Regions from separate parts of the Kitasatospora sp. NPDC002965 genome, predicted to be linked through region 2. Evidence: riboswitches for the same ligand, from Rfam matches in the RefSeq annotation. Region 2 holds a riboswitch; each other region holds the start of a gene.
The links. Region 2 has a riboswitch for cobalamin ahead of ABZY91_RS03075 (iron ABC transporter permease). Riboswitches for the same ligand answer to the same signal wherever they lie in the genome.
Positions count from the first base shown of each region.

Region 1 (8,945 bases), on a different contig from region 2:
GGCGGCCCGCGCCGCGCCGGCGGCCAGCCCGAGGTCCTTGGCCATCAAGGCCGCCGCGAACCCCGCGCGGTAGTCGCGGTTCGCCGGACTGGACGGCACCGGGCCGGGGACGGGGCAGTTGGCGGTCAGCGCCCAGCACTGCCCGGAGGCGGTGGAGGCGACGTCGAACAGCGCCTGGTGGCTCAGGCCGAGACTCTCGCCGAGGACGAAGGCCTCGCCGACGGCGATCATCGAGATGCCGAGGATCATGTTGTTGCAGATCTTCGCGGCCTGCCCGGCGCCCGACGGCCCGCAGTGCACGACCTTGCCGCCCATCGCGTCCAGCACCGGCCGGACCGCGTCGAAGTCCGCCTCCGCCGCTCCCACCATGAAGGTGAGGGTCCCGGCGGTCGCGCCCGGCACTCCTCCGGACACCGGCGCGTCGACCGCCCGGCCGCCGGCCCGCACGGCGAGGTCGTGCGCGGCCCGGGCGTCCGCGACGTCGATGGTGGAGCTGTCGACGAAGAGCGTGCCCGGACGGGCGGCGGGCAGCAACTCCTCGTAGGCGGCCAGGACGTGGCGTCCGGCCGGCAGCATGGTGATCACCACGTCCGCGCCGCCGGCGGCGTCGGCCGCGGACTCCGCCGGCCGGACGCCGGCCGCCTCCGCCTGCCGCAGGGCCTCCGGCACGAGGTCGTAGCCGACGACCCGGTGCCCTGCCCTGGCCAGGTTGGCGGCCATCGGGCCGCCCATGTTGCCGAGTCCGACGAATCCGATGTCGTGGGTCACCAGCGCTCCAGGGGTTTCGTGGTGGCGAGGCCGAGTTCCCGCTCGCCGAGCTGGGCGAAGTAGCGTGCCACGGCGGCGGGGGCGACGGCGTCCAGCGTGGCCGGGCTCCAGCGCGGCGTGCGGTCCTTGTCGATCACCTGGGCACGGATGCCCTCGGCGAGGTCGGGTGTGTCGAGGGCGGCGCAGGAGGTGCGGTACTCCTGGTCGAGGACGGCCTCCAGCGGGCCGAGGGACCGGGCGCGGCGCAGCGCGGCGAGGGTCGCCTTCACCGCGGTGGGCGAGTTGGCGGTGATCCGCTCGGCGGCCTTCCCGGCCTCGGGCTCCCCGCTGTCGCGGAGCCGGCCGAGGATCTCCTCGACGGTGCCCGCCGCGTAGCAGCTGTCGATCCACTCGCGCTGCCGCTCCAGCGGGGCGGGCGGTGCGGGGGCGACGTGCCGGACGAGCGCCTCGTGCACGGGAAGTTCGGCGAGGTCGTCGAGGAGCGCGGGCAGCCGCTCGGTGGGGACGAAGTGGTCGGCCAGGCCGCAGAGCAGGGCGTCGCCTGCGCCCGCCGAGCCCGCGGTGAGGGCGAGGTGGGTGCCCAGCTCGCCGGGGGCCAGCGAGAGCAGGTAGGTGCCGCCGACGTCCGGCACGAAGCCGATGCCGGCCTCCGGCATCGCGACCCGGGTCGTCCCGGTGACGATCCGGACGCTGCCGTGGGCGGACACGCCGACTCCGCCGCCCATCACGATGCCGCTCATGACGGCGACGTACGGCTTCGGGAAGCGGGCGATCCTGGCGTTGAGCCGGTACTCGTCGCGCCAGAACTCCTCGACGGCCGCCGGGTCACCGCCGGTGGCGGCGCGGTGGATGGCGACGATGTCGCCCCCGGCGCAGAAGGCGCGGTCGCCGGCGCCGGTGATGACGACGGTCTCGACCCGGTCGTCGCGCTCCCACGTGTCCAGTGCGGCGTCGATCCGCCGCACCATGGCGTGGGTGAGGGCGTTCAGCGCGGCGGGCCGGTTGAGGACGATCAGGCCGGACCGGCCCTCCCGCTGGACGAGGACCTCGTCGACGGTGCGCCCGGACACGGTGCTGCCGGCCGCGGCGTGCCCGGCTGTGGCGTTACCCGCTGTGGCGTTACCCGCTGCGGTGTTGCCGGCCATCAGGCGGCTCCCGTCAGTCCGCGGGCGACGATGACGCGCATGATCTCGTTGGTCCCTTCCAGGATCTGGTGCACCCGCAGGTCGCGGACGATCTTCTCGATGCCGTACTCGGCGAGGTAGCCGTAGCCGCCGTGCAGTTGGAGTGCGGCGTTGGCGACCTCGAAGCCGGTGTCGGTGGCGTACCGCTTGGCCATCGCGCACAGCTCCGGCGCCCGGGGGTCCCCCCGGTCCAGCGCCGCGGCGGCCCGCCAGAGCAGCGACCTGGCCGCCTCCAGCTCCGTCGCCATGTCGGCCAGCCGGAACTGCAGGGCCTGGGCGTGCAGCAGCCGGGCGCCGAACGCCTCCCGGTCCGAGAGGTAGCGGGTGGCCCGCTCCAACGCGTTCTGCGCGCCGCCGAGCGAGCACGCCGCGATGCCGATCCGGCCCCCGTTCAGCCCGTTCATGGCGATCCGGAAGCCCTCGCCCTCGGCCCCGAGGAGCCGGTCGGCGGGCAGCCGGACGCCGTCCAGGAGCACCTGCCGGGTCGGCTGGGCGTTCCAGCCCATCTTCCGCTCGTTCGGACCGAACGAGACGCCGGGGTCGTCCCGTTCGACGAGGAACGCGGAGATCCCGCCGGCGCCCGGGGCGCCGGTGCGGGCCATCACGACGTAGACCTGCGAGGTTCCGGCGCCGGAGACGAACTGCTTGACGCCGTCGAGGACGTAGTGGTCGCCGTCGCGCCGGGCCCGGGTGGTCAGCGCGGCGGCGTCCGAGCCCGCGCCCGGCTCGGTGAGGCAGTAGCTGGCCAGGGCCTCCGTCGAGCAGAGTCCCGGCAGCAGTCGGGCGCGCTGGCCCGGGCTGCCGTAGCGGTCGATCATCCACGCGACCATGTTGTGGATGGACAGGTACCCGGCGATCGACGGGCAGCCGGTCGCCAGCGCCTCGAAGACGAGCACGCCGTCCTGGCGGCCCAGCCCGGAGCCGCCCGACTCCTCCCGCACGTACACGCCGCCGAGGCCGAGGCCCGCGGCCTTGCGCAGCACGTCGACGGGGAAGTGCTTGGCCTGGTCCCACGCCACGGCGTGCGGGGCGAGGTGCTCGCGGGCGAAGTCGCCGGTGGCCTCGACGATCGCGAGCTGGTCGTCGGTCAGATGCGTGTGCACGGCGCGCCTCAGCCCATCGTCGGGATGGTGAAGCTCGCGCCCTCCTTGACCCCGGAGGGCCAGCGCGAGGTCACGGTCTTGGTGCGGGTGTAGAAGCGGATCGAGTCCGGGCCGTGCTGGTTGAGGTCACCGAAGCCGGACCGCTTCCAGCCGCCGAAGGTGTGGTAGGCGACCGGCACCGGGATCGGCACGTTGACGCCGATCATGCCCGTGTTGACGCGGCGGGTGAAGTCGCGGGCGGTGTCGCCGTCCCGGGTGAAGATCGACACCCCGTTGCCGAACTCGTGCTCGCTCGGCAGGCGCAGCGCCTCGGCGTAGTCCGCCGCGCGGACCACGCACAGGACCGGGCCGAAGATCTCCTCGCGGTAGATCCGCATCGCGGGGGTGACGCGGTCGAAGAGGGTGGCGCCCAGGAAGTAGCCGCCCTCGTACCCCGGCACGGTCAGGTCGCGGCCGTCGACGACCAGTTCGGCGCCCTCCCGGACACCGAGGTCGAGGAAGCCGCGGACCCGGTCCAGCGCGTCGCGGCCGACGAGCGGCCCGAAGTCGGCCTCGGGGTCGTCGGAGGCGCCGACCCTGAGTGCGGCGATCCGCTCGGTGAGCTTGGCGACGAGGGCGTCCGCGGTCTCCTCGCCCACCGACACGGCGACCGAGACGGCCATGCAGCGCTCGCCGGCGGAGCCGTAGCCGGCGCCGATCAGGGCGTCCGCGGCCTGGTCGAGGTCGGCGTCCGGCATCACGATCATGTGGTTCTTGGCGCCGCCGAAGCACTGGGCGCGCTTCCCGTGGGCGGCGGCCGTCGCGTACACGTACTGGGCGATCGGGGTGGAACCCACGAACCCGAGCGCCTGGACCCGGGGGTCCTCCAGCAGCGTGTCCACGGCCTCCTTGCCCCCGTTGACGACGTTCAGGACGCCCGGCGGCAGGCCCGCCTCCAGGAACAGCTCGGCCAGCCGCAGCGGCACCGACGGGTCCCGCTCGGAGGGCTTGAGGATGAAGGCGTTGCCGCAGGCCAGGGCGGGCGCCGCCTTCCACAGCGGGATCATCGCCGGGAAGTTGAACGGGGTGATGCCGGCGACCACTCCGAGCGGCTGGCGCATCGAGTACACGTCGATGCCGGTGCCGGCGCTGTCGGTGAACTCGCCCTTCAGCAGGTGCGGGATGCCCGCCGCGAACTCCACCACCTCCAGCCCGCGCTGGAGGTCACCGTGGGCGTCGGCGACGGTCTTGCCGTGCTCGGCCGAGAGCAGGCGGGCCAGCGGCTCGCGTTCGGCCTCGACGAGCTGGAGGAAGCGCAGCAGCACGCGGGCGCGGCGCTGGGGGTTCCAGGCGGCCCACTCGGACTGGGCGCGCTCGGCGTCGGCGATCGCCGCCTCGGTCTCCGCGCGGCCCGCGAGCGGGACCCGGGCCTGGACCGTGCCGGTGTTCGGGTCGTAGACGTCGCCGAAGTCCCCGGAGGTCCCGGGGACGTGCTTGCCGCCGATGAAGTGGGTGAGTTCACGGACCATCACAGACCTGCTCTCGTCAGGGTGTCGGGAAGATCCGAGGGAAGGGCGCACGACGGACGCCCGCGCCGCGCTCGGGTGAGCGCACGCGTCGGGCCGTCGCCGGGCGCGGCGAGCCGTCAGGGAGACGGGTGTGCCGCAGCCGTCGCAGGATCACCAGGGTCGGGAAGGGCGCGGACCGGTGCCATGCGTGTTTGCTCCATCCTCGTGGACAACACGGAACACCCGCAGTCGGTATCCTGACTCCCGGATCAGCGCGCGTCGCCCGGCCTTCCCGGCTGGCTGCCAGTGGCTGGTACTGCGGCGACGCACTCCCCGGTCACAGTGGCGGGACCGTGCCGGATTCACACCGGCTTCCCTGCACTGCGGGCCTTGTCCACGACCATATAGTTGGACGTCCTAGTAAGTCCAGGGCATCCCTCGCCGCCGCCGTCCGTTCCGCGACCTCCTCCGGCGCGGCGACGTGGTTGTGGTCCGCGTGGAAGAAGTCCCTCACCTCGTCGTGCGGTTGGGCCGGTCGCAGCACCGGACCGGCGCCGGAGTCGCCGAGCTCCGCAACCCTCGTGACGGCCTCGCGGCAGCTGCCGTGCAGGGCGATCCTTCCGCCCGGCGGGGCGTGCCACGGGAGCAGCTCTCTCCGCCGCGGAGCCTCCGCTGAAGGCATCCGCAGGCGGGCAGGGATTCGGCGCCCGGCACCTACCCGCCGCGCCGCGGCGAGGCCCCGGCCGGCTGCGCGCCCCGGCGGCGCAGGGCCGCCTCCACCCGGACGGCGTCCGCCGTGGCCTGCACCTCGTGCACCCGCACCGCCCACGCGCCCTGGGCGGCGGCCAGCACGCCGACGGCCGCCGTGGCGGCGTCGCGCTCCCGCGCGGGGCGGGGCGCTCCGGTGCCGGGATCCGCCAGCAGCTCCCCCAGGAACCGCTTCCGCGAGGCCGCCACCAGGAGCGGGCGGCCCAGCACGCCCCAGGCGTCCAGCGCCGCGAGCAGCGCCCAGTCGTCCTCCCGGCGCTTCGCGAACCCGAGCCCCGGATCCACGATCACACGGGACGGGTCGACGCCGGCCGCCACCACCGCGTCGAGCTGTCGCCCCACCTCACCGATCACCTCGGCGACCACGTCGTCGTAGTGGGCCAGTTCGTCCATCCGCCCGGACTGGCCGCGCCAGTGCATCACCACGAACGGCACACCCGTCCGGGCGACCACCGACGCCATCGCGGGGTCGGCCCGCCCTCCGCTGACGTCGTTGACGAGCCGGGCCCCGGCGTCCACCGCCGCCTCGGCCACGGAGGCCCGCATGGTGTCCACGCTCACCAGCACACCGGCGGCGGAGAGGGCGCGGATCACCGGCAGGACCCGCCGCAGTTCCTCCTCCTCCGGCACCCGCTCGGCGCCGGGCCGGGTCGACTCGCCGCCGACGTCGACCAGGTCCGCCCCGTGCGCGGCCAGCATCAGGCCCCGGTCGACCGCCCGGCCCGGGTCCGACCAGCGCCCCCCGTCCGAGAACGAGTCCGGTGTCACGTTCACGATTCCCATCACCGCACACCGGTCCCATTCGGGTATTCCCGGAAGCCCGTGCGAACGTCTCTCCATGCGCCTATGGTGCCTTTCTGCGAGGCCGCGCCGGACTTGTTCCCGACGGGCCGGGAATCCGCGGGGAACCGTCGGTGGAAAACACCGGAACAGGCCCCTCCGGACGTATGCGTGAGAAATCTCGTATCACAGGGTGGACGGACGCGTGTGCGATCCCACCGCTCTGGATAGCCTCCTCCCATGACACTCGGAATCCCTTCCAGACGAACCGATCACGCGGCATCCGTCCGCGAACTCCTGGCGACCGGGCGGCGTTCCTTCTCCTTCGAGTTCATGCCACCGCGCAGCGCCGCGGCGGAGGCCGGCCTGTGGAACGCGATCCGCAGGCTGGAGGCTCTGGCACCCACCTTCGTGTCGGTGACGTACGGTGCCGGCGGGTCCACCCGGGAGCGCACGGTGAACGTCACCGGGCGGATCGCGCAGGAGACCACCCTGACGCCGACGGCCCACCTGACGGCCGTCGACCACAGCGTCGCGGAGCTGCGGAACATCCTCGGGCACTACGCCGACCAGGGGGTCCGCAACATCCTGGCCCTGCGGGGCGATCCGCCCGGCGACCCGCTCGGCCCCTGGGTCCGCCACCCCGCAGGCGTGGCGTACGCCGCCGACCTGGTGCGGCTGATCAAGGAGTCCGGCGACTTCTGCGTGGGTGTCGCGGCCTTCCCGGAGATGCACCCCCGCTCCCCGGACTGGGATTCCGAGATCCGTTTCTTCATCGAGAAATGCCGAGCCGGCGCCGACTACGCGATCACCCAGATGTTCTTCGACGTGGAGAATTACCTGAGATTCCGGGACCGCCTCCTGAAGGCCGGATGCTCCGTTCCGATCATTCCGGAGATCATGCCGGTGACCACCATCCGGTCACTCGAACGCATTCCCACCCTCAGCACCGCGGCCATTCCGGCGCATCTCGCCGAGCGGATGCTCGGCGAGCGGCACGATCCCGCCGCGGTGCGCGCCGTCGGAATCGAGTACGCCACCGAAATGTGCCGCAGTCTCCTGGCCGAGGGCGCCCCCGGCCTGCATTTCATGACCATGAACTTCTCCACGGTCACGACGGAGATCTACCAGAACCTCGGCCTGCCCGAATCCGGCTGAGGGACACCGCCGGGGGCGGGCGCGGCCGGAGTGCCGCGCCCGCCCCGGGCCTCCCCGCCCGGCTCAGCCGGCCAGGTCGTCCCGCAGGCGACGGGCGGCGGTGACGAGGCTCTCCAGCGAGGCCCGGGTCTCGGTCCAACCGCGGGTCTTCAGTCCGCAGTCGGGGTTGACCCAGAGCCGCTCGGCCGGAATCGCCGCGAGCCCGGCACGCAGCAGTTCCACCGCCTCGTCGGCGCTCGGCACACGCGGGGAGTGGATGTCCCACACGCCCGGCCCGACCTCGCGCGGGTAGCCGGCCGCGGCCAGCTCACCGGCGACCTCCATGTGCGAACGGGCCGCCTCCAGCGAGATCACGTCGGCGTCCAGCTCGTCGATGGCCGTCATGATCGCGCCGAACTCGGCGTAGCACATGTGGGTGTGGATCTGGGTGTCGACCCGCACGCCCGAGGTCGCGAGGCGGAAGGCGACCGTGGCCCAGTCCAGGTAGGCCGGGCGGTCGGCGGAGCGCAGCGGGAGCGTCTCGCGCAGCGCCGGTTCGTCGACCTGCACGACGACCGCGCCGGCGGCCTCCAGGTCGGTGACCTCGTCGCGCAGGGCGAGGGCGACCTGGAAGGCCGTGTCGGCGAGCGGCTGGTCGTCCCGGACGAAGGACCAGGCGAGCATGGTGACCGGCCCGGTGAGCATGCCCTTCACCGGACGGTCCGTCAGGTCCTGCGCGTAGCGGAACCAGTCGACGGTCATCGGGTGCGGGCGCGAGATGTCACCGGCCAGCACCGGCGGGCGGACGTACCGGGTGCCGTAGGACTGCACCCAGCCGTGCCGGGTGGCGAGGTAGCCGGTGAGCTGCTCGGCGAAGTACTGGACCATGTCGTTGCGCTCGGGCTCGCCGTGCACCAGGACGTCCAGGCCGGCCTTCTCCTGGAAGGCGATCACCTCCCGCACCTCGGTCCGGATGCGCTCCCGGTACGCGGCCGGGTCGATCCGCCCGGCGGTGAGGTCGGCCCGGGCCACCCGCAGTTCGGAGGTCTGCGGGAACGACCCGATCGTGGTGGTCGGCAGCAGCGGCAGGCCGAGGCGGGTGCGCTGGGCCTCGGCGCGCTCCGGGTAGGCCTGGGCCCGGCGGGCGTCCGCCTCGGTGACGGCCGCGGTGCGGGCCCGCACGGCGGGGTCACGGGTGATCGGGGAGTTGGCGCGGGACGCCAGGTCGGCGCGGTTGGCGGCGAGTTCGGCGGTGATCGCGCCGGTGCCCTCGCGCAGGCCGCGGGCGAGCAGGGCGACCTCGTTGGCCTTCTGCCGCGCGAAGGCGAGCCACCGGGCGATCTGCGGGTCGAGGTCGCGCTCGGCGGCGGAGTCCAGCGGGACGTGCAGCAGCGAGCACGACGCGGCCACGTCGACGGTGCCGGCCAGCCCGAGCAGGGTGGCCAGGGTGGAGAGCGACCTCTCCAGGTCGTTGATCCAGATGTTTCGGCCGTCCACCACACCGGCGACCAGCCGCTTGCCGGGCAGGCCGCCCGCGGCGGCCAGGTCGCCCAGGTTGGCGGCGGCCGGGCCGGTGAAGTCCAGGGCGAGGCCGTCGATCGGGGCCCTGGCCAGCACGGGCAGGGCGGCGCCCAGGCGGTCGAAGTAGCTCGCGACCAGCAGCTTGGGCCGGTCGGTGAGAGCACCGAGGTCGCGGTAGGCGCGCGCGGTGGCGTTCA
Region 1 is NZ_JBEXNT010000148.1:13,211-22,155, reverse strand. It holds gene mmsB (3-hydroxyisobutyrate dehydrogenase) at 1-768, opposite strand, end outside; gene ABZY91_RS35980 (enoyl-CoA hydratase/isomerase family protein) at 765-1,913, opposite strand; gene ABZY91_RS35975 (acyl-CoA dehydrogenase family protein) at 1,913-3,055, opposite strand; gene ABZY91_RS35970 (CoA-acylating methylmalonate-semialdehyde dehydrogenase) at 3,064-4,563, opposite strand; cobalamin riboswitch at 4,772-4,962, opposite strand; gene folP (dihydropteroate synthase) at 5,257-6,093, opposite strand; gene metF (methylenetetrahydrofolate reductase [NAD(P)H]) at 6,331-7,248, shown strand; gene metE (5-methyltetrahydropteroyltriglutamate--homocysteine S-methyltransferase) at 7,312-8,945, opposite strand, start outside.
Region 1: linked by a shared signal. The riboswitch ahead of ABZY91_RS35970 (CoA-acylating methylmalonate-semialdehyde dehydrogenase) and the one ahead of ABZY91_RS03075 (iron ABC transporter permease) in region 2 are both predicted to bind cobalamin.

Region 2 (9,624 bases):
GTCGACGTCATGGACTTCCGTTCCTGCGCACCCCGAGCCGGTTGCGGCTCGGCGGTCTGGTTCGAGCGTCGGGGGTCACCCGGTACCGAATTCTGACACACCCGCCCACGGGACCGGCAGAGCGGGATGGGAGGATCCCTCATCCCGCCATCTCGCGTACACCTCCGCGATGCCGCGGTGCCACTCCATCCCTCCCACAGGAGTACCCCCATGCATCACCGTCCCCACTCCCGACGACCGGCCGCCGCCGCACTCGCCCTGGCCACCGCCGGAGCCCTGCTGCTGAGCGGCTGCGGCGGCGGCGGCGACGAGCAGGCCGCGCAGGACCCGCTCCAGGAGATCCGGGGGAAGATCCCGAAGGCCCAGCAGACCGCGAAGGCGCTCCGGATCGGCATGGACGTGAACTACCCGCCGGTGCAGTTCCGCGGCGCCGACGGCAAGCCGGACGGTCTGGACCCCGACATCGCGGCGGCGCTCGGCCGGATCCTCGACCTGCGGATCGAGTACGTCGACACCCCGTTCGACAAGCTGATACCGGAGCTGCACAAGAAGCAGTTCGACGTGGTGATGTCCGCGCTGAGCGACATCCGCCAGCGCCGGGAGGGCATGGACGACCAGGGCAGACCGACGGGCCCCGGCGTGGACTTCGTGGACTACTTCATCGCCGGCACCTCGCTGGTGGTGCCGAAGGGGAACCCGAAGGGCATCCGCACCCTGGACGACCTCTGCGGCCGGACCGTCGCCGTGCAGCAGGGCACCACCCAGGACGAGATCGTGGCCCGGCAGGTCACGGCCTGCACCCGGGCCGGCAAGCCGCTCACCGTGCACAAGTTCGACACCGACGCCAAGGCGCTGGCCGAGGTCGCCTCGGGTGCGTCGCAGGCCGGACTGAACGACTTCCCGGTGGCCGCCTACGCGGCGAAGAACACCGACGGCGGCAACCGCTTCGAGGTGACCGGCTCGCAGTCCCGGTCCAACCCGTACGGGATCGCCCTGCGCAAGGAGGACACCGAGCTGCGGGACGTCCTGGCCAAGGCGGTCGACCAGCTGATCCGCAGCGGCGAGTACGACAAGATCCTCGCCAAGTGGAACGTCTCCGCGGGCGCGGCCCAGAACGCGGTGGTCAACGGCGGAATCTGAGCGGGAACGGAGCACGGGGCCCGCGTCCGGGCGGGCGCGGCGGGGCAGCCGCAATTCGGGCGAGAGCGCGGGCGGGCCTCCGGGCGGACCGCACGGGGGTCTGCATACTTATACACAGGGTGACAGGGACACGGTATCCGTCCGAATAGCGGACGGCACGCCCCCTCGTTATCCGATTTTGATCTGAATAAGGACCACCCGCCCGTCATCAGATGGCAGGATTCCCCCCATCTCGGATCGAGCCGGCCACTGGTCGAGGCGGTTCGGTCAAACGCCCACCTCGGCGGACGGTGGCGGAGAGCAGTACCTCGTACCACCCTGCGCAGTCACCCTGCCCCACCCGTACAGCGCCGTACGGCCTACTGCCCCGGTGTGCCGCCCCCCGCGGTGCGCTCCGCCCGACCTCTCCCTCAGGAGGAGATCTCCCCCATGATCGTCCGTACCCAGCGCACCCGTCTCCTCGCCGGCGCGGCCGTGCTCGCGTCCGCGTCGCTCGTGCTGACCGCCTGCGGCAGCAGCAAGGAGGAGAGCAGCGGCGCGCCGAATGCCTCCGCAACCGTCAACGAGGTGAAGGTCGACGAGAAGCTGACCGCGCTCGTCCCGGCCGACGTCAAGTCCGCCGGCAAGATCGTGGTCGGTACGGACGCCTCGTACGCGCCGAACGAGTTCAAGGACGACAGCGGCAAGATCGTCGGCATGGACGTCGACCTGGCCAACGCCGTCGCGGCCAAGCTCGGCCTCAAGGCCGACGTCCAGGACTCGCAGTTCACCGCGATCATCCCGGGCATCCAGTCGAACAAGTTCCAGCTCGGCATGTCGTCCCTCACGGACAACAAGGAGCGCGAGCAGACCGTCGACCTGGTCACCTACTTCAACGCCGGCAGCGCGATCGCGGTCAAGAAGGGCAACCCGGACAAGATCAACGCCGACGACCTCTGCGGCAAGAAGATCGCCGTCCAGACCGGCACCACCCAGGCCCAGGAGATCACCGACACCCGCAGCCCCGCCTGCGTCAAGGCCGGCAAGCCGGGTGTCGTGAACGACGGCGACAAGTTCGACCTGCAGACCGACGTCACCAACGCGGTGGTCTCCGGCCGCGACCAGGCGATGATGGCCGACTCCCCGGTCGTCGACTACGCGATCAAGCAGTCCGGCGGCCAGCTGGAGAAGCTCGGCTCCACCTACGACTCGGCCCCCTACGGCATCGCGCTCGCCAAGGGCTCCGCGCTCGCCCCGGCCGTCCAGGGCGCCGTCCAGTCGCTGATCGACGACGGCACCTACAAGCAGATCCTCGCCAAGTGGGGCGTCGAGGCCGGCGCCCTCGACAAGTCCACGCTCAACGGCGCCGTCAGCTGACCCTCCGCCGGATTCCTCTCTCCCCCGAGGCCACACCGTGAATTCTCTGGACAAGGGGCACGCGGAGAAGGGACGGCCTGAGACCATCAAGGCCGTCCCGGTCCGCCACCCCGGACGCTGGGCGGGCGCCGTCGTCATCGCCGTCCTCGGCGCGATGCTGCTGAGCGCCCTCTTCACCAACCCCGCTTTCAAGTGGGACATCGTCGGGAAGTACCTCTTCCACGACAGCATCGTGCACGGCATGCTCGTCACGCTGGAGCTGACCGCGCTCGCCATGATCATGGGTGTGGTCGGCGGCATCATCCTCGCGGTGATGCGGCTCTCCCGGAACCCGCTGCTCTCCGGCACCGCCTGGATCTACATCTGGATCTTCCGCGGCACGCCGGTCCTGGTGCAGCTGGTCTTCTGGAACTTCCTCGGCCTGATCTGGGCCAAGCTCTCGATCGGCGTGCCGTGGGGACCGGAGTTCTGGTCCGAGTCCACCAACGTGCTGATCCCGACCTTCGTCGCCGCCCTGCTGGGCCTCGGCCTGAACGAGGCCGCCTACATGGCGGAGATCGTCCGCGGCGGCATCCAGTCGGTGGACGAGGGCCAGGCCGAGGCGTCGCACGCGCTCGGCATGAGCCAGTTCCAGACCATGCGGCGGGTCATCCTGCCGCAGGCCATGCGGGTGATCATCCCGCCGACCGGCAACGAGACCATCTCGATGCTCAAGACCACCTCGCTGGTCTCCGTGATCTCCCTGGAGGAGATCTTCCGCGCCGGTCAGATCATCTACTCTCGGAACTACCAGAACATCCCGATCCTGATCGTGGTCAGCCTCTGGTACCTCGCCTTCACCTCCGTGCTGACCGTCGGCCAGTACTACATCGAGCGGCACTACGCCCGCGGCTCCAACCGGACCCTCCCGCCCACCCCGCTGCAGCGACTGCGGGGCCTGTTCGCCGGGAAGCCCACCCCGAAGACCCAGTCCGACGTGGTCCCGGGGCTTGAGGGAGGTGGTCACGTATGACCGATCTGACCAAGCCGACCGCCGACGCCGCCCAGGGCGGCCCGATGGTCCGGTCCGAGAACGTCCACAAGTCCTACGGCACCGTCCAGGTCCTCAAGGGCATCGACCTGGAGGTCAAGCAGGGCGAGGTGTTCTGTCTGATCGGCCCCTCCGGCTCCGGCAAGTCGACCTTCCTCCGGTGCATCAACCACCTGGAGAAGATCAACGGCGGCCGGCTCTGGGTGGACGGCGACCTCGTCGGCTACCGCCAGAAGGGCGACAAGCTCTACGAGCTCAAGGACAGCGAGGTCGCGCTGAAGCGGCGCGACATCGGCATGGTCTTCCAGCGCTTCAACCTGTTCCCGCACATGACCGCCATAGAGAACGTCATCGAGGCGCCGGTGCAGGTCAAGGGCGAGAGCAGGAGCTCCGCCCGGGAACGCGGGATGGCGCTGCTGGAGCGGGTCGGTCTGGCCGACAAGGCCAAGAACTACCCGTCCCAACTCTCCGGCGGCCAGCAGCAGCGGGTGGCGATCGCCCGGGCCCTGGCCATGAAGCCCAAGCTGATGCTCTTCGACGAGCCCACGTCGGCACTCGACCCCGAGCTGGTCGGCGACGTCCTCGACGTCATGCGCGGCCTCGCCGAGGAGGGGATGACCATGGTGGTCGTCACCCACGAGATGGGCTTCGCCCGCGAGGTCGGCGACGCGCTGGTGTTCATGGACGGCGGCGTCGTCGTCGAGTCCGGCAACCCGCGCCAGGTCCTCACCGACCCGCAGCACGAACGCACCCGCGCGTTCCTCTCCAAGGTGCTCTGAGCACGTCCACGTCGGCGCCCGGCAGGCCCGCCCTGCCGGGCGCCGACGTTTTCCCCGCACAGGTAATAGGCTGGACGCAGTCAGCCCGTTACCAACCCCTGGAAGGACCCCCGTGGAGCTCGCCTCGTACGCCGATCTGGCCGTCCGGCTGGTGAACACCGAGGAGCCCGAGCGCGGCACCGACTCGCTGACCTCGGTGGATGCGGTGCGCGGACTGTTCTCGGACTCGTCCCGGGCCCGCGACCTCGCCGACGAATCCGACCTGCCCCGGCTGCGGGCCGTCCGCACCCGGCTGCGCGGAGTCTTCGAGGCCGCCGCCGAGGGCGACGAGTTCCGCAGCGTCGACCTGCTGAACAGCCTGCTCATGGAGTTCCCGGTCAGCCCGCTGGTCTCCGGCCACGACTACCTGGACGCCGCCGGCCGGCCCCGCTGGCACCTGCACCTCGCCGACAACTCCCCCACCGCCACCGCGCACTTCAGCGCCGTCGCCTGCATGGGCCTGGCCGTCCACCTGACCGAGACGGGCGCCGACCGGCTCGGCATCTGCCAGGCCGCACCCTGCCGCAACTCCTACCTGGACACCTCGACCAACCGGTCCCGGCGGTACTGCTCCGACCGCTGCGCGACCCGCGCCAACGTCGCCGCCTACCGGGCCCGCAAGCGGCTGGAGGCCCAGGAGGCCGCCACCGCCGGCCAGGGCTGAGGGCCCGGACCTACGCCCGGCTCCCCCGGATCTCCTCCGGGCGGACCCAGACGCCGCAGCGCCGGGCCAGGCCGGGGATCCGGGCCAGCGGGGTGGAGAGCAGCAGGCGCTCCAGCCCGCGGCCGGGGGCCAGCCAGGCCGGGCGCGGGCGCAGCCGCAGCAGCACCCGGCCGAGCACCAGCTCGTCCGGGACCGCGCCGTAGCTGCGGCTGTCGCTGTCGACCGGCCGGTTGTCGGAGAGCAGCCACCAGCCCGTGGGGCGCCGGGCGTCGGCCCGTTTGACCACCAACAGGTCCTGCTGGAACGGGTGACGGAACACCACCACCGCGCCCGGCCTGATCCGTGCCCCGTACCGGACCAGCAGCTGGTCCCCCTCCCGCAGCGTCGGCACCATCGAGTCGCCCGCCACGTCGATCAGCCCGAACGGCGCGCCGCCCCCCGGGGCGCCGTCCTCCGGTTCCGCGCTCCGTGCCACGACTCGTCCTCCCGGCTCGCGCCCGCGTCCTCGGCTCCCAAGTCTGCCGTACGGACCGTCACCCGCCGGTGTCCGGATTGGCCGGGTTCCGGCTCGGCCTTTTGCCCTAGGCCCGCCGCCCGATCGCGAAACCCCGCGACCGGCGGGGTAATCTCGGCCGCGGGAAGACGATCTAAGGAAGGACTCCCATGTTCTCTCGTCTGTTTGCACCGCGTGCCACCGCGCACGCCCACTGCGACCTGCCCTGCGGCGTGTACGACCCCGCCCAGGCGCGGATCGAGGCCGAGTCGGTGAAGGCCACCCAGGAGAAGTACCAGGCCAACGAGGACGCGCACTTCCGCGCTCGCGCCGTCATCATCAAGGAGCAGCGCGCGGAGGCCGTCAAGCACCACATCTCGGTGCTCTGGAGCGACTACTTCAAGGCCCCGCACTTCGAGAAGTACCCGCAGCTGCACCAGCTGATCAACGACACCCTGAAGGCCGCCTCGGCCGCCAAGGCGTCGACCGACCCGGCCACCGGCCAGGCGCTGCTCGACCTGATCGCCGAGGTCGACAAGATCTTCTGGGAGACCAAGCAGGGCTGACCCCCGGTCAGCACCCCTCGGCCGCCCCCGTCCGCACCGCCGGACGGGGGCGGCCGTGCGTTCTCCGCGGGTCGGGCCCCGCCGCCGCCCAGGCCCGCGTCCGCGACCTGCCCGGGCGGTCCGCGTCCGCACCCGGCCCGGTAAGGGTTACCTGACCGGAGCGCTTGTTATGCTGCCTGGGCGTCCCGAGGGGAAGCCGGTGCGAATCCGGCGCTGACCCGCAACGGTGAACGGTGCCCCGCACCGTGAGTCCGACCGCCCCGGGGCGCCGACCTCCCGACAACTCGCCGTGGACTGCGAGGGGATGCCGCCCCGGCGTACCCTCCGCCCGGACGTGCCGCCCCGCGCCGCCCCGGCCCGAGGCGAAGGCGCGCCGCTTGTGAGCACCACCGCCACCGCACCCCCGATACCGGCCGCCGCGCCGCCCGCGCCCGGGACACGCCGGACACCCACCGCGCCGCTGGCCGCCGGCCTGGCCGCGGCCCTGCTGCTCTCGCTGGTCTGCGCCGTGGCGGTGGGCTCCTCCGGACTCGGCTGGGCCCGGGTGCTGCGACTGCTCGGCGCCGGCCTGACCGGCGGCCGGCTGGAGGCCGACGAGGCCGCCGCCTACGCGATCGTCTGGGAGATCCGGCTGCCGCGTGCCGTCCTCGCCGCCGTGGTCGGCGCCGGACTGGCCGCCACCGGGGTCGCGGTCCAGGCGATGGTCCGCAACGCGCTGGCCGACCCCTTCGTGCTCGGCATCTCCTCCGGCGCCTCGGTCGGCGCCAACGCCGTGCTCATGCTGGGCGCCTTCGCCTCGCTCGGCGTCTGGGCGCTCTCCGTCTCCGCCTTCGGCGCGGCCCTGCTCGCCATGGTGCTCGTCTACCTGACGGCCCGTACCGCCTACGGCCTCACCCCGCTGCGCCTGGTGCTGACCGGCACCGCGATGTCCTACGGCTTCTCCGCCGTCACGGCGCTGATGGTGTTCGCCGCCGCCCGCGGCGAGGCCGCCCGCTCCGCCATGATGTGGCTGCTCGGCAGCCTCGGCGGGGCCACCTGGGGCTCGGTGCCGATCGCCGCCGTCACCGTGCTCGCCGGACTGACCCACCTGATCTGCTCCGCCGGGCGGCTGGACGCGCTCGCCATGGGCGACGAGACGGCCGCCTCGCTCGGAGTCGACCCGGACCGGCTGCGCCGCGAACTGTTCGTCGTGACCGCCGCCGTCACCGGCACGGTCGTCGCGGTCAGCGGCGCGATCGGCTTCGTCGGGCTGATGGTCCCGCACGTGGTGCGGATGCTGGTCGGCGCCGGCCACCGCCGGGTGCTGCTGATCGCGCCGCTCGCCGGGGCCCTGCTGCTGGTCTGGGTGGACATCGTCTCGCGCACCCTGCTGGCCCCGGCCGAACTTCCGGTCGGGGTGGTCACCGCGGCCCTCGGGGTGCCCTGCTTCCTGCTGCTGATGCGCCGCCGCGGCTACTCCTTCGGAGGTGGCCGATGAGGGCCGTCCGCACGACCGTCCCCGACCTCACCGCGGACCCCGCCCTGGACCTCGCCGTCGACCGCGTCTCGGTCGAGCTGGCCGGCCTCCGGCTGGTCCACGACGTCACCCTGACCGCCGCCGCCGGGCAGGTGGTCGGCCTGGTCGGACCGAACGGCAGCGGCAAGTCCACGCTGCTGCGCTGCGTCTACCGGGCGCTGCGGCCCGCCGCCGGGGCCGTCCGGCTGGGCGGCGAGGAACTGCACGCGCTCACCGCGCGCGAGGCCGCCCGGCGGGTCGCCGCGCTGCCCCAGGAGCACTCCGCCGAGTTCGACTTCACCGTGGCCGAGGTGGTCGCCATGGGCCGGCTGCCGCACCGGCGCGGCCCGGCCGCCGGGCCCGCCGCCGGCGACGGCGAGCGGTGCGCCGCGGCGCTGCGCCGGGTGGGTGCGGCCCACCTCGCCGAACGGGGCTTCCTGAGCCTGTCCGGCGGCGAGAAGCAGCGGGTGCTGATCGCCCGCGCGCTGGTCCAGGAACCGAAGGTGCTGGTGCTCGACGAGCCCACCAACCACCTCGACATCGCGCACCAGTTGGAGGTGCTGGCGCTGGTCCGGGAGGCCGGGCCGACGGTACTCACCGCGCTGCACGACCTCAACCTGGCGGCCGGCCACTGCGACCTGCTGTACGTGGTCGCGGCCGGGCGGATCGTCGCCTCCGGACCGCCCGCCGAGGTGCTCGAACCCGGCCTGCTCGCCGAGGTGTTCGGGGTCCGCGCGACGCCCGTCCGGCACCCGGGGACCGGCGCCGTCCAGCTGCTCTTCGACCGACTCGCCAAGTGACCCCCCGTTGATCCAGCAAGGAACCGCCATGCGTACCAAAGCCGTTGCCGCCGCCGCCCTGCTCGCCCTCGCCCTCACCGGCTGCGGCGCCGAGATAGCCCCGAGCGGTGACGGCGCCACCGCCTCCGCCCACTACCCGGTGACCGTCCGCAACTGCGGCACCGAGCTCACCTTCCGGCAGAAGCCGGCACGGACGGTGACCAACGACGTCGGCATCACCGAGCTGATGCTCGCGCTCGGGCTGGAGGACCGGATGGCCGGCTACGTCATGCCGGACGACAAGGGCGACGTCGAGAAGGTCGCCTGGAAGGACGGCTACCAGCGGACCACCTGGCTCTCCAAGAAGCAGATCACCAAGGAGATCGCGCTGGAGGCCAAGGCCGACCTGGTCTTCGCCGGCTGGCACTACGGCTTCGACGACGCGAGCGGCGTCACCCCGCAGGCCCTGGCCGACCTGGGTGTCGCCTCCTACGTGCTCAGCGAGTCCTGCCGCAGCGGCAAGGGCCCGGAGCGCGGCGTGATGGCCCCGCTGGACGCGCTCTACACGGACCTCGCCAACCTGGGCGAGATCTTCGACGTGCGGGACCGGGCCGACAAGCTGATCGCCGAGTTCAGGACCCAGGTGGCCGCCGTGCCGGAGCCGGCGTACCGCCCCGGCGTGTTCCTCTACGACAGCGGCGAGGACAAGCCGTTCACCTCGGGGAAGTTCGCGGCGCCGGAGGAGATCATCTCCAAGGCCGGCGGCCGGAACGTGATGGGCGACGTCGCCGACTCCTGGACCACGGTGGGCTGGGAGAGCGTGGTCCAGCGCGACCCCGAGGTGATCGTGATCAACAACTACGGCACCCCGGACGCCGAGGCCAAGCGGAAGTTCCTGAAGACCTTCCCGCCGCTGGCCGGCGTCTCCGCCGTCCGCAACGACCGGATCTTCGTCCTGGACTACGTCGACCTGGTGGAGAGCCCGCGCAACCCGGCCGCGATCACCGCGCTGGCGGCCTACCTGCGGACCGTGCCGGCCCGCTGAACCACCGCCCCCGCGGCCGGTTCCGCCGGGCGTACGCTCGAAGGTACGAGCCGACGGAACCGACCGCAGGAGCGAGCACATGACCGCCATGGCCGCACCGCCCGCCTTCGACACCGGAGCCCTTCGCCAGGGCATCGAACACGCCGACGCCGCGGCCCTGCTGGCGCTCTACGCGGACGACGCCGAGGTCCGCGTGGTCGACCGCACCACCCAGCCCAGCCACCCCCTGGTCATGCAC
Region 2 is NZ_JBEXNT010000004.1:47,871-57,494, forward strand. It holds gene ABZY91_RS03040 (ABC transporter substrate-binding protein) at 211-1,140, shown strand; gene ABZY91_RS03045 (ABC transporter substrate-binding protein) at 1,570-2,496, shown strand; gene ABZY91_RS03050 (amino acid ABC transporter permease) at 2,534-3,508, shown strand; gene ABZY91_RS03055 (amino acid ABC transporter ATP-binding protein) at 3,553-4,305, shown strand; gene ABZY91_RS03060 (CGNR zinc finger domain-containing protein) at 4,418-5,008, shown strand; gene sodX (nickel-type superoxide dismutase maturation protease) at 5,019-5,483, opposite strand; gene sodN (superoxide dismutase, Ni) at 5,672-6,067, shown strand; cobalamin riboswitch at 6,209-6,345, shown strand; gene ABZY91_RS03075 (iron ABC transporter permease) at 6,447-7,544, shown strand; gene ABZY91_RS03080 (ABC transporter ATP-binding protein) at 7,589-8,362, shown strand; gene ABZY91_RS03085 (ABC transporter substrate-binding protein) at 8,391-9,386, shown strand; gene ABZY91_RS03090 (nuclear transport factor 2 family protein) at 9,466-9,624, shown strand, end outside.

Region 3 (9,624 bases), on a different contig from region 2:
GCCGGGCTCCTGCACCAGCGCCCGCGCGAGCTGGACCCGCTGCCGCTCGCCACCCGACAGCGTCGGCCAGGAGCGGTCGAGCAGATGGCCGACGTCGGCTGCGGCCACGGCGTCGGCGAACACGGCCCGCTCGTGGGCGTCGGCGGCTGTGTTCGCCGGCACGGGCCAGCGACTGCGGTGCGGGGTGCGGCCGAGCTCGATGACCTGACGGACCGGCAGCGACAGCCGGGTGTCCGCCTGCTGCTCCAGGAAGGCCACCTGTCGGGCCCGTCGGCGGGCCGTGAGCGCGTGGAGGTCCTCGCCGTCCAGGAGGACCCGACCGGCGCTCGGACGGGTCAGTCCGGCGACCGCGCGCAGCAGGGTGGACTTCCCGGCGCCGTTGGGCCCGAGCAGGGCCGTGATCCGGCCGGGGCCGAACGTGAGCGACACCGCGTCCAGCAGGGTGGCTCCGCCGATGCGCACACGAAGTCCCTCCGCGCGCAGTTCGACGGGGTGTGTCACCGTCACCGCCCCCTCCCGTCGGCCCGGCCCTGGCGCCACAGAAGCCAGGCGAAGAAGGGTGCTCCGAGCCCGGCCGTGATGACGCCGACGGGAATCTCCCGGTCGGGGAGGACCGAGCGCGCCAGGATGTCGCTGCCCACCAGGAGCGACGCACCCATCAGCGCCGACACGGGTAGCAGGACGGCGTGGCGCGGGCCGCAGACGAGACGGACCACATGCGGTACGACCAGGCCGAGGAACCCGATGACGCCGGTGTGGGCGACCAGGCACGCGGTCACCAGCGCAGCGACGGCGACGAGGACCCAGCGGGTCCGCTCGACGTGGACGCCGAGGGAGCGGGCGGCGGTCTCGCCGAAGGCGAAGGCGTCCAGGTCGCGGGCCGAGGATGCCAGGACCGTGACCCCGGCCAGCGCGACCGCGGTCAGGAAGACGGCGGTGGGCCACCGCACGCCGGCGACCGAGCCCAGCGTCCACTCCATGACACCGCGCGCCGCGTCGCGGTCCCCGAGGACCATTACGGCGAACGAGGTGTAGGCCCCGCACATCTGCCCGACGGCGATGCCGGCGAGCACGGTCCGGGTGGTCGGCAGCGTCCGGGTGCGCGCACCGGCCAGGGCCAGCACGACGACGGCCGCGAGCAGGGCGCCGGCGAACGCCGCCGTCGCCACCGCGCCCGTTCCCACGGCGCCGGACACGCCGACCCCGAGGACGATCACGGTGACCGCGCCGGCGGCGGCTCCGTCCGAGATCCCGAGCAGGAAGGGGTCGGCCAGGTCGTTCCCGGTCAGTGTCTGCAGCACGGCACCGCAGACCGCGAGACCGGCGCCGGTGGCAGCCGCTCCCAGAACCCGGGGCAGCCGCAACTGCCAGACGATCTGGTCGTCCAGCAGCGTCACGTGCGGGTCGCCCAGCCCGAGACGGCGCACCACGACGTCGATCACCGTCCGGACCGGCTCGTGGTGCGAGCCCACGGCCAGACCGAGGAGCACGGTGGCCAGGAGCAGGGCCGCGGCGACGGCCAGGGCCGCCGCCGTGCGGCCCGGACCGGTGAGCCGCACGGCGGGAGGGGACGTGGCGGTCATGATCCCGGGTGCAGTCGGCCCAGTCCCGCCGACACCCGGGCGGCACCGTCGGCGAGCAGCACACCGGGGGTCGACTCGGAGAACGGCACCACCACGAAGGCCTTGCGCTGCACGGCGGTGAGCTTGCTCAGCACCGGGTCGCCCTGCAGATAGTCGATCTTGGACTGGGCCGTGTCCCAGTCGGCGTCCGCGAGCACGATGGCGTCCGGGTCCGCGGCGACGACCTGCTCCCAGCTCACGTTCTGCCAGGCACCGGGCAGGTCTGCGAAGACGTTGCGGGCCCCCACCGCGTCGAGCACCAGCTGAGGCCCGCCATGGCCGGAGCCGACGAACGGTGCCTTGGTGTCCGAGTCGAACCACAGGACCTTCAGGCCCTTGCCCGCGGCCGTCGCCGTGAACTGGGCCAGCTGCTGCTCCTGCTGCCGCTGGATCGCGGCGGACCGCTCCGTGACGCCGAAGACCCTGGCGACGTCGTTCAGTTCGCCCCACATCGCCTGCCAGGTCGGCGGCGGCACCTGGCTCTTGTCCGAGCAGCCGAACGGGGACAGGTACGACGGGATGCCCTGGCCGCCCAGCTCGTCCCGGGTGCCCGCGACCTTGTCGGTGAACGCGCTGGAGTAGGAGGCGTACAGGAAGTCGGGCCGCGCCGCGAGGAGCTTCTCCTTCGTCGGGTAGTCCTTGGAGAGCACCGGCACGGAGTCGTAGGCCGCCTTCCACTTCTCCGGGACGGCATTGTCGAGATAGGCGGTACCGGCCATGCGGGACTCCAGGCCGAGGGCCAGGGCCACCTCGGTCGCACCCTGATTGAGCGTCACCAGCCGCTCGGGCGGCGCGCCGACCGTCACGGTGGTCCCGCAGTTGTTCACGGTGACCGGCCCGGCACTGCCGGCCGTCGCACTGGGCGCGTCGGGTGCGGGGGCGCCCGCGCAGGCGCCGAGCACACCGGTGAACAGGAAGGCCGCGACCGCGCGGCCGACGCGCACCGGACCTGTGGGACCTGCGGCACCTACGGAACGTATGGAACGGAACGGGTACGGCAGAGCGCTGGGCACGTGTTCTCCAAAACCCTCGTGGAACATGTCGCGCCGTGGCCGGTCTCCTGGCTTCCGCATCGACACGCCGCAGCCGACCTTCCCGGGTGGCTCTTCCAGCCGACCCAGTGGCCCTGACCGCTGGCAGAGCCGGTCAGCGAGGGCCGCGGCACTCCGCGGCAACAGTGGCGAGGGCCGCACCGGACTCAGACCGGTTTCCCGAACACCATGGCCACTGCAAGGTATCAGGCGTGGTCAGGTCGGTGTCGGCCGGTACCTGGGGTGATCGTTCGGATGGTTCGTCGGCGAGCGCGCCCGGGTGGCCGAGAACGGTCGGTCGGCGTCGCCGAGCAGTTTTCGGGGCTCGTGGTCGGCGTCGGCCCCGGCGCCCGGGGGCACTTCCCTTCGTCTCCCACCCGGCCTTCCGGGCCGCCTCCGGGATCGGCCGGCCGGCCGGGGAGTAGATCTTGGTCGCGTCCCGGTTCCCGGCACTGCAGCCACCGGCCGGCGGGGTCGCCGTACCGAGTCTCTTGAGGTTGTCGGTCACCGGCGCGTACGCCGTACCGCCGGTCGACAGGCTCGTGTTCACCGGACCGGTGATCGGGAGGGAGTAGATGATCGGCAGGTCGAGCGACTTCCCGGCCGGGATGATCTGGCAGTAGTCCAGCGTCGTGCTGACCCGGTGGACCGTCGTACCGGGCGCCGGCTTCCACTGGCCACCCTGGACATCGGTCTGCCAGTTGGCGTCTTTGACCAGCGGTGACGTCGAGGCCGGAATGTCGAACGACAGCTTTCGTGTCCTTGCCGCCGCCGAGTCCGGGCCCGGGGCCGGGCCCGGCGGTCGTGGCGGGTGCCACGACCGCCGTGATCGGCCGGGTGCGTCGCAGCCTGGGCCCGGAGCCCTTGCGGTTGCTGTCGCGCGGGTGGGCCGGGGTTCAGCGTCGGCCCAGCACCTCGGCGAGGCGGCTCACCCCGTCCTCGCCGTGGCCGAGGGCGATGGTCCGGCGGACCAGACCCTCGGCCGCGCGCATCACCCCGGACTCGATGCCGTGCGACTCCGCGGTGTGCACGACGTGGGCCATGGTGGAGACCCCCGAGGTGAGCGGGTTGATCGCGCCCGAGTAGCTGCCGCTGTCGAAGTCCTCGGCGAACTCCGCGAACAGCGGCGGCAGGATCGCACCGATCCCCTGGGCGAACGGCGCCAGCTCCCGCCCGCTGATCCCCTCCGCCCTGGCCAGTGCCAGCGCGTGCACGTACCCGGCCATCGTCGTCCAGAAGATGTCCAGCAGCGCGATGTCGAAGCCGGCCGCCCGGCCGATCTCCTCGCCGAGGTGGGTGTGGGTACCGCCGAGCACGGCCAGCACCGGCGCGTACCGCTCGTAGAGGTCGGCCGGCCCGCTGTGGATGAAGACCGCCTCCGGCGTGCCGATGCTCGGGGCCGGCGTCATGATGGCGCCGTCCAGGTACTCGACGCCGTGCTCCGCCGCCCACGCGGCCGTGGACCGGGCCCGGTCCGGCGAGTCGGCGGTCAGGTTGACCACCGCCCGGCCCTTGAGCGCGGCCCCGACCTCCTCACGGTGCAGCACGGCGTCCGAGGCGTCGTAGTTCACCACGCAGATGACCGTGAGCTCGCTCGCCGCCACGGCCTCCTCCGCCGTGGCCGCGCTCACCGCGCCCCGGGCGACCAGCGCGGCGTCCCGCCCGGGGGTGCGGTTCCAGACCGTGGTGCGGACGCCGGCGTCCACGAAGGCACCGGCCAGGGCGCGTCCCATCGGCCCGAGGCCGAGCACGGTGACGGTGGGACGGGTGTGGTTGGTGGGCATACTTCATCTCCTGTAGACATGGTGGTGGACAACGACGACCCCGGGGGGAAGAGATGACGCGCAGCCAGGCCGTGAACCCGAACGTGTGCGGGGTGACCGCCGCGATTGCCGTGATCGACGGCAAGTGGAAGACGTCCCTGCTCTGGCTACTGGAGGCCGGACCGCAGCGCCCCGCCGAAATCCGTCGACGGCTGCCCGGGATCAGCGAGAAGGTCCTCACCCAGGCCCTGCGTGAGATGGAGTCCGACGGCCTGGTGCACCGCGAGGTGCACGACGTCCTTCCGCTGAAGACGGTCTACTCGCTGACCGACTTCGGCCGCCGGCTCTCCGACGCCCTCGGCCCGGTCTCCGACCTGGGCCACGAGCGCCTCGACCGCATGACGGCGGAGCAGGCCGGGCGGGTCGGACAGGTCGGACAGGTCGGACAGGTCGAACTGTCGGCCTCCTGACCTGCTGTCATCTCCTTCCGTCCTCCTGGGGACCAGTCTCGTCGCGCCGCACGTCGTTGCCCAGTACGCACAAAAAGGTGGCTACCGGCCGGGGCCGAGGGGCGGCGGGTTCACATCCGCGGCCCCGGCGGGCCGCCCTCGCCGTCGAGGGAGTTCCTGCCGTACGCGGTGAGGAGGAGGGCCGGGCAAACCGCTCCGGTCGACTGACGACGCCGACGGTCGACGGTCGACGCCGGCGGGGGTGGTGGCCTCACAGCGCGCGGATCTCGCGCCTGGTCAGCGCGTACCCGAACGCGCCCAGGAGGCAGAGCCCGGTCGTCGCGAACACCCCCCGGCTCCCGAACGCCTCCACCGCCGCGCCGGCCGCGATCACCGACAGCGGGAAGACCCCCAGCGCGCAGAAGGTGATGGCCGCCATGACCCGGGCCAGCAGCGCGGGCGGGGTGTTCTTCTGCACGCCGGTGACGACCAGGACGTTGGTCACCGTGCTGGCGCCGCCGGCCACGCAGAGCAGCAGCACCGCGCCGACGAGGCCGGTGAACGGCACCAGGCCGATCGCCGCACCCATCACCAGGCCGGAGAGCATCGCCGTGCGGCCCCGCGAGCGCAACTCCGTGAGACCGGCCGCGAACAGGCCGCCGACCAGGGCGCCGCCGGTGAACGCGGCCAGCAGCATGCCCAGCCCGACGGCACCGGCGGCGAAGCCGTCGGTGGCCAGGGTCGGCAGGGCGACCCTGGTGGCGCCGCCCACGGTCAGGTTCGCGATCACCGTCACCGTCAGTACCGCGCGCAGCAGTGGCGATTCCCGCAGCAGGGCGCGGAAGTTCCTCGGCACGGACGAACGTTCGGAGATCGGTCGGGGCGGTGCGGCGAGGCTGCCGCGACCGATGAGCAGCAGCGTGACGGTCGACACGGCGAAGGTCGCCGCGTCCAGGCCGAGTGCGGCGGCCGGCTCCAGCCAGGCGACCAGGGGGCCGGCCGCCGCCGGACCGAGCAGACCGGCGCCGAAGGTGACCGTGCTGCTGAGTGCGTTGCCCGCGTGGAGGTCCTCGGCGGGCAGCAGGGTCGGGGTGATCGCCCAGGCGGCCGGCAGGAACACCCCGGCCCCGAGGCCGACCAGCAGCGCGAGCCCGCCGATCAGCAGGAACTTCGCCGCCCCGCCGGCGGCGACCGCGCACAGCCCGGCGGTGGCGAGCAGCCGGACGAGGTCGGCGGCCAGCATCACCCGCCAGGCGCCGAACCGGTCGGCGAGTACCCCGCCCAGCGGGGTGGCGGCCAGCCGTCCCGCGCCGTAGGCGGCCACCACCAGGCCCAACTGGCGGGCGCCGCCGGCGAGGGAGTAGACCAGCAGTGGCAGGGCGACCACCTGGAACGCGTTGCCGAACTCCGAGGTGCCCTGCCCGATCACCAGCAGCCGGTAGCCGCGCGAGCGCAGCGGCGCGACGCCGATCCGGGGGCGGAACCGCAACAGCCCCGTCGCACCGCCCGCCCCCGCACCGCCCGTCCCCGCGCCGCCCGCCCCCGTACCGCCCGTCCCCGCGCCGCTAGCCATCGAGCGAGACGGGCAGCGACTCCAGGCCGCGCAGCATGATGGTGTTGCGCCAGGGCAGGGTCTCCTCCGCGGCGGCCAGCTCGATCCGCTCGAAGCGCTCCAGGAGGCCGGTCAGCGCGACCTCGCTCTCCAGCTTGCCGAGGAAGGAACCGAGGCACCGGTGCAGGCCCTGCCCGAAGGCCAGGTGGCCCGGATCGCCCCGGTCGAGGATCAGCCGGTCGGGATCGGTGAAGCGGGCCGGGTCCCGGTTGGCCGCGCCGAGCGAGAGCAGCACCAGCTCGTCCGCCGGGATCTCCACGTCGTCGACCGTCACGTCGGCGTTCGTGAACCGCAGTGTGGCCATGCTCACCGGGGACTCGTAGCGCAGGAACTCGTCGATCGCGACCGGCATCGCCGCCGGGTCGGCGCGCAGACGGGCGAGCTGGTCGGGGTGGTGGAGCAGTGCCAGGGTGGCGGTGCCGAGCAGGTTGACGGTGGTCTCGTGACCGCCGATCAGCAGCAGGAAGACCATCGAGAACACCTCCTGTTCGGTGAGCTCGCCGGCGTCGGACGCCTGCACCAGGTCGGTCAGGATGTCCGTGCGCGGCGCCGCCCGTCGGTCCTTCATCAACTCCCGCAAGTAGTCGTTGAGTTCGGTGGTGGCCTGGTGGAACGACATGTCCCCGCCCTGGGTCAGGATCGCCGTCGACCAGGTGCGGAAGTCCTGCATGTCCTCCGGGGGGAAGCCCAGCAGCTCACAGATGATCATGATCGGCAGCGGGAAGGCGAAGTCCGTCACCAGGTCGGCGGTCTCCCGCCCGCGCAGCCCGTCGAGCAGGCCGTCGGTGATGCGCTCGACCAGCGGTCGCATCTGATCGACGCGCCGGCGGGTGAAGACGCCCTGGATCAGCCGGCGCAGCCGGGTGTGGTCCGGGGGGTCGCTGTTGAGCATGTGGACGACCTCCGAGCCGAGCGTCAGGCCGGAGCCCCGCCCGCTCGCGATCGCCTGGCTGCGGCGGACGTCCTGCCCGAACCGCGGGTCCATCAGCGCGGCCCGGACGTCCTGGTAACGCGTCACCAGGTAGACCGGCAGGCCCTCGCCGAACTCCACGACGGAGACCGCGCCGGCCTCGCGGATCCGGGCGAGCGTGGGGTAGGGGTCGCGGATGAAGGCGGACATCCGTGAGGCGGCGTCGTCGACCGCGGTGGTCATGGATCTCTCCTCGGACTCGAACTCTCGCAACTACACGGTCAGTGACGGGAAGGGCCAGCGGCGGACCCGCATGGGCAGGAACCACGCGCGGCCCGCCTGTTCGGCGATCAGACCGGCCACGGCGAAGTCCTGGTGGACGGCGTCCGGCAGCCGGCCGATCTCGACACCCTCGGCCAGCGCGTCCACCTGTGCCAGGTGGCCCGGCTCGTCGATGGTGAACAGCTCCAGCATCCCGAACCGGCGGTCGCGCACCTCGACGAAGCCGGGCCCGCGCCGGAAGACGCACTTGCTCGGGAAGTACGTGGCGCGCCAGTCGGCGACGACGTCCTCCGGTGCGCCGGTCAACCGCTCGGGCGGGTAGAGGTGGTGGAAGCGGCGCTGCGCCGCGCAGCCGTCCGTGCAGACCGCCTGCCAGAGCACGGCCAACCCCTGTCCGGTCGCCTCGCGCAGCAGCATCAGCGCCCGCGCTGAGGCCGCCGACGCGTCCGCGCAGAGCCGGACCGGCTCGGTCAGCCGCAGGCAGCGGACCCCGGCGCGGTGCAGCTCGGTCACCTCCGCCTGCGCCGGGCCGGACAGGGTGCGGCGACCGAGCGCGAAGCCCGGCAACTCCCTGGCGGCCGGGTCGTAGTCGAGCCAGAGCTCGACCTCCGGGTCGGCGGCGCGCCAGGCGGCGTCGGTCCGTTCAGCCGATCGTGACGGCATCGAGCACCTCCTCGGTACGAGGACGGGCGGCGGCCGGGCCGTGCCGGTGCTGCATCCGCATCAGCACCTGGTTGTCGGACTCGACGGCGACCTGAAGGAAGCTGTCCCCGTCGTGGAACAGCAGGCCCAGCGCGGTGAAGCGCTCCAGCACGGGCTGGACCGCCGCCGCGCCGCCGGGGACCTTGGCGGCCAGCGTGGCGGTCGAGCGGGGCTGGGCCAGCAGCCGGAAGGCGGCGAGCTCCACCGGATCGGTCAGCTCGACCACCCGCCAGTCGTACCCGGGCCGGGTGTTGACGAGCACGATTCGCCCGCCCGCGTCCCGGTAGCTGAGCCGGCTGTCGGGGAACCGCGCGATCCAGGTGTCCACCGCCGCGCTCAGACGCTCCGCGAGGTCGCCGCCGATCCCGCGCGGCGGTGCGGTGAACACGTACGCCAGTTGGGCCAGTTCGCTCTCGGGAAGGCGATAGGTCGCGCGGTACTGGAAGGCCGGCCGGGTGATCGCGAAGCCCAGTTCGGGGCGGTCGAAGTACGGGCTGAACCGCTCGATCGCGATCCGTCCCGCCCCGGTCGGCGGGTCCAGGTGGTGCAGCACGGGAAGTTGGCCGATCACCGACTCGTAGTCGGCCGGCTGCTCGCCCGGGAAGCCGTAGAGGTAGTTCCAGCTGACCGAGACCCCGGCGCTCTGCGCGTCCCGCAGCGCGCGGACGTTCTGGCAGCCCGTCACCCCCTTGTCCATGATCCGCAGGACCCGGGTGCTCAGGCTCTCGATGCCGGGCTGCACCTGGGCCGCGCCCGAGTCGCCGAGAAGCTGGAACTGGTGGCGGCGCAGGTTGGCCTTGATCTCGAAGTGCAGCCGCAGATCGACCGGGAGTTCGGCCAGCGACTTCAGGACGGTGTCGAAGTAGCCCATGTCCAGGATGTTGTCGACCACGTAGACGTCCAGCAGCTGGTGGCGTTCGGCGAGCGTGAGCACCTCCGCGAGGAAGTCCGCCGGCGGCTTGGAGCGGAACTCCATCGAGGAGCCGTTGAGCCCGCAGAAGGTGCAGTGGTGCTTCTCGCCCCACCAGCAGCCCCGGGAGCCTTCGAGGACCAGCTTGGGATCGACCCAGCCGGCGGCGACGGAGGCGTCGAGCCGCTCGAAGAAGCCGTCGTAGCGGGGCGTCAGGATCGCCGAGGGCGGCAGCGGGCGCTTCGTCATCTCGTTGGCCGTCGACGTCCCGGAGTCGTCACGCCAGCACAGCCCGGGGACGGCGGAGAGGTCGCCGCCCTCCAGGAGCGCCGGGAAGGCGGCT
Region 3 is NZ_JBEXNT010000010.1:78,026-87,649, reverse strand. It holds gene ABZY91_RS07000 (ABC transporter ATP-binding protein) at 1-507, opposite strand, end outside; gene ABZY91_RS06995 (iron chelate uptake ABC transporter family permease subunit) at 504-1,583, opposite strand; gene ABZY91_RS06990 (ABC transporter substrate-binding protein) at 1,580-2,566, opposite strand; cobalamin riboswitch at 2,655-2,860, opposite strand; partial or broken gene ABZY91_RS06985 (hypothetical protein) at 3,204-3,371, opposite strand; gene ABZY91_RS06980 (NAD(P)-binding domain-containing protein) at 3,550-4,437, opposite strand; gene ABZY91_RS06975 (helix-turn-helix domain-containing protein) at 4,491-4,886, shown strand; gene ABZY91_RS06970 (MFS transporter) at 5,137-6,438, opposite strand; gene ABZY91_RS06965 (cytochrome P450) at 6,431-7,630, opposite strand; gene ABZY91_RS06960 (DUF5825 family protein) at 7,661-8,332, opposite strand; gene ABZY91_RS06955 (RiPP maturation radical SAM C-methyltransferase) at 8,313-9,624, opposite strand, start outside.
Region 3: linked by a shared signal. The riboswitch ahead of ABZY91_RS06990 (ABC transporter substrate-binding protein) and the one ahead of ABZY91_RS03075 (iron ABC transporter permease) in region 2 are both predicted to bind cobalamin.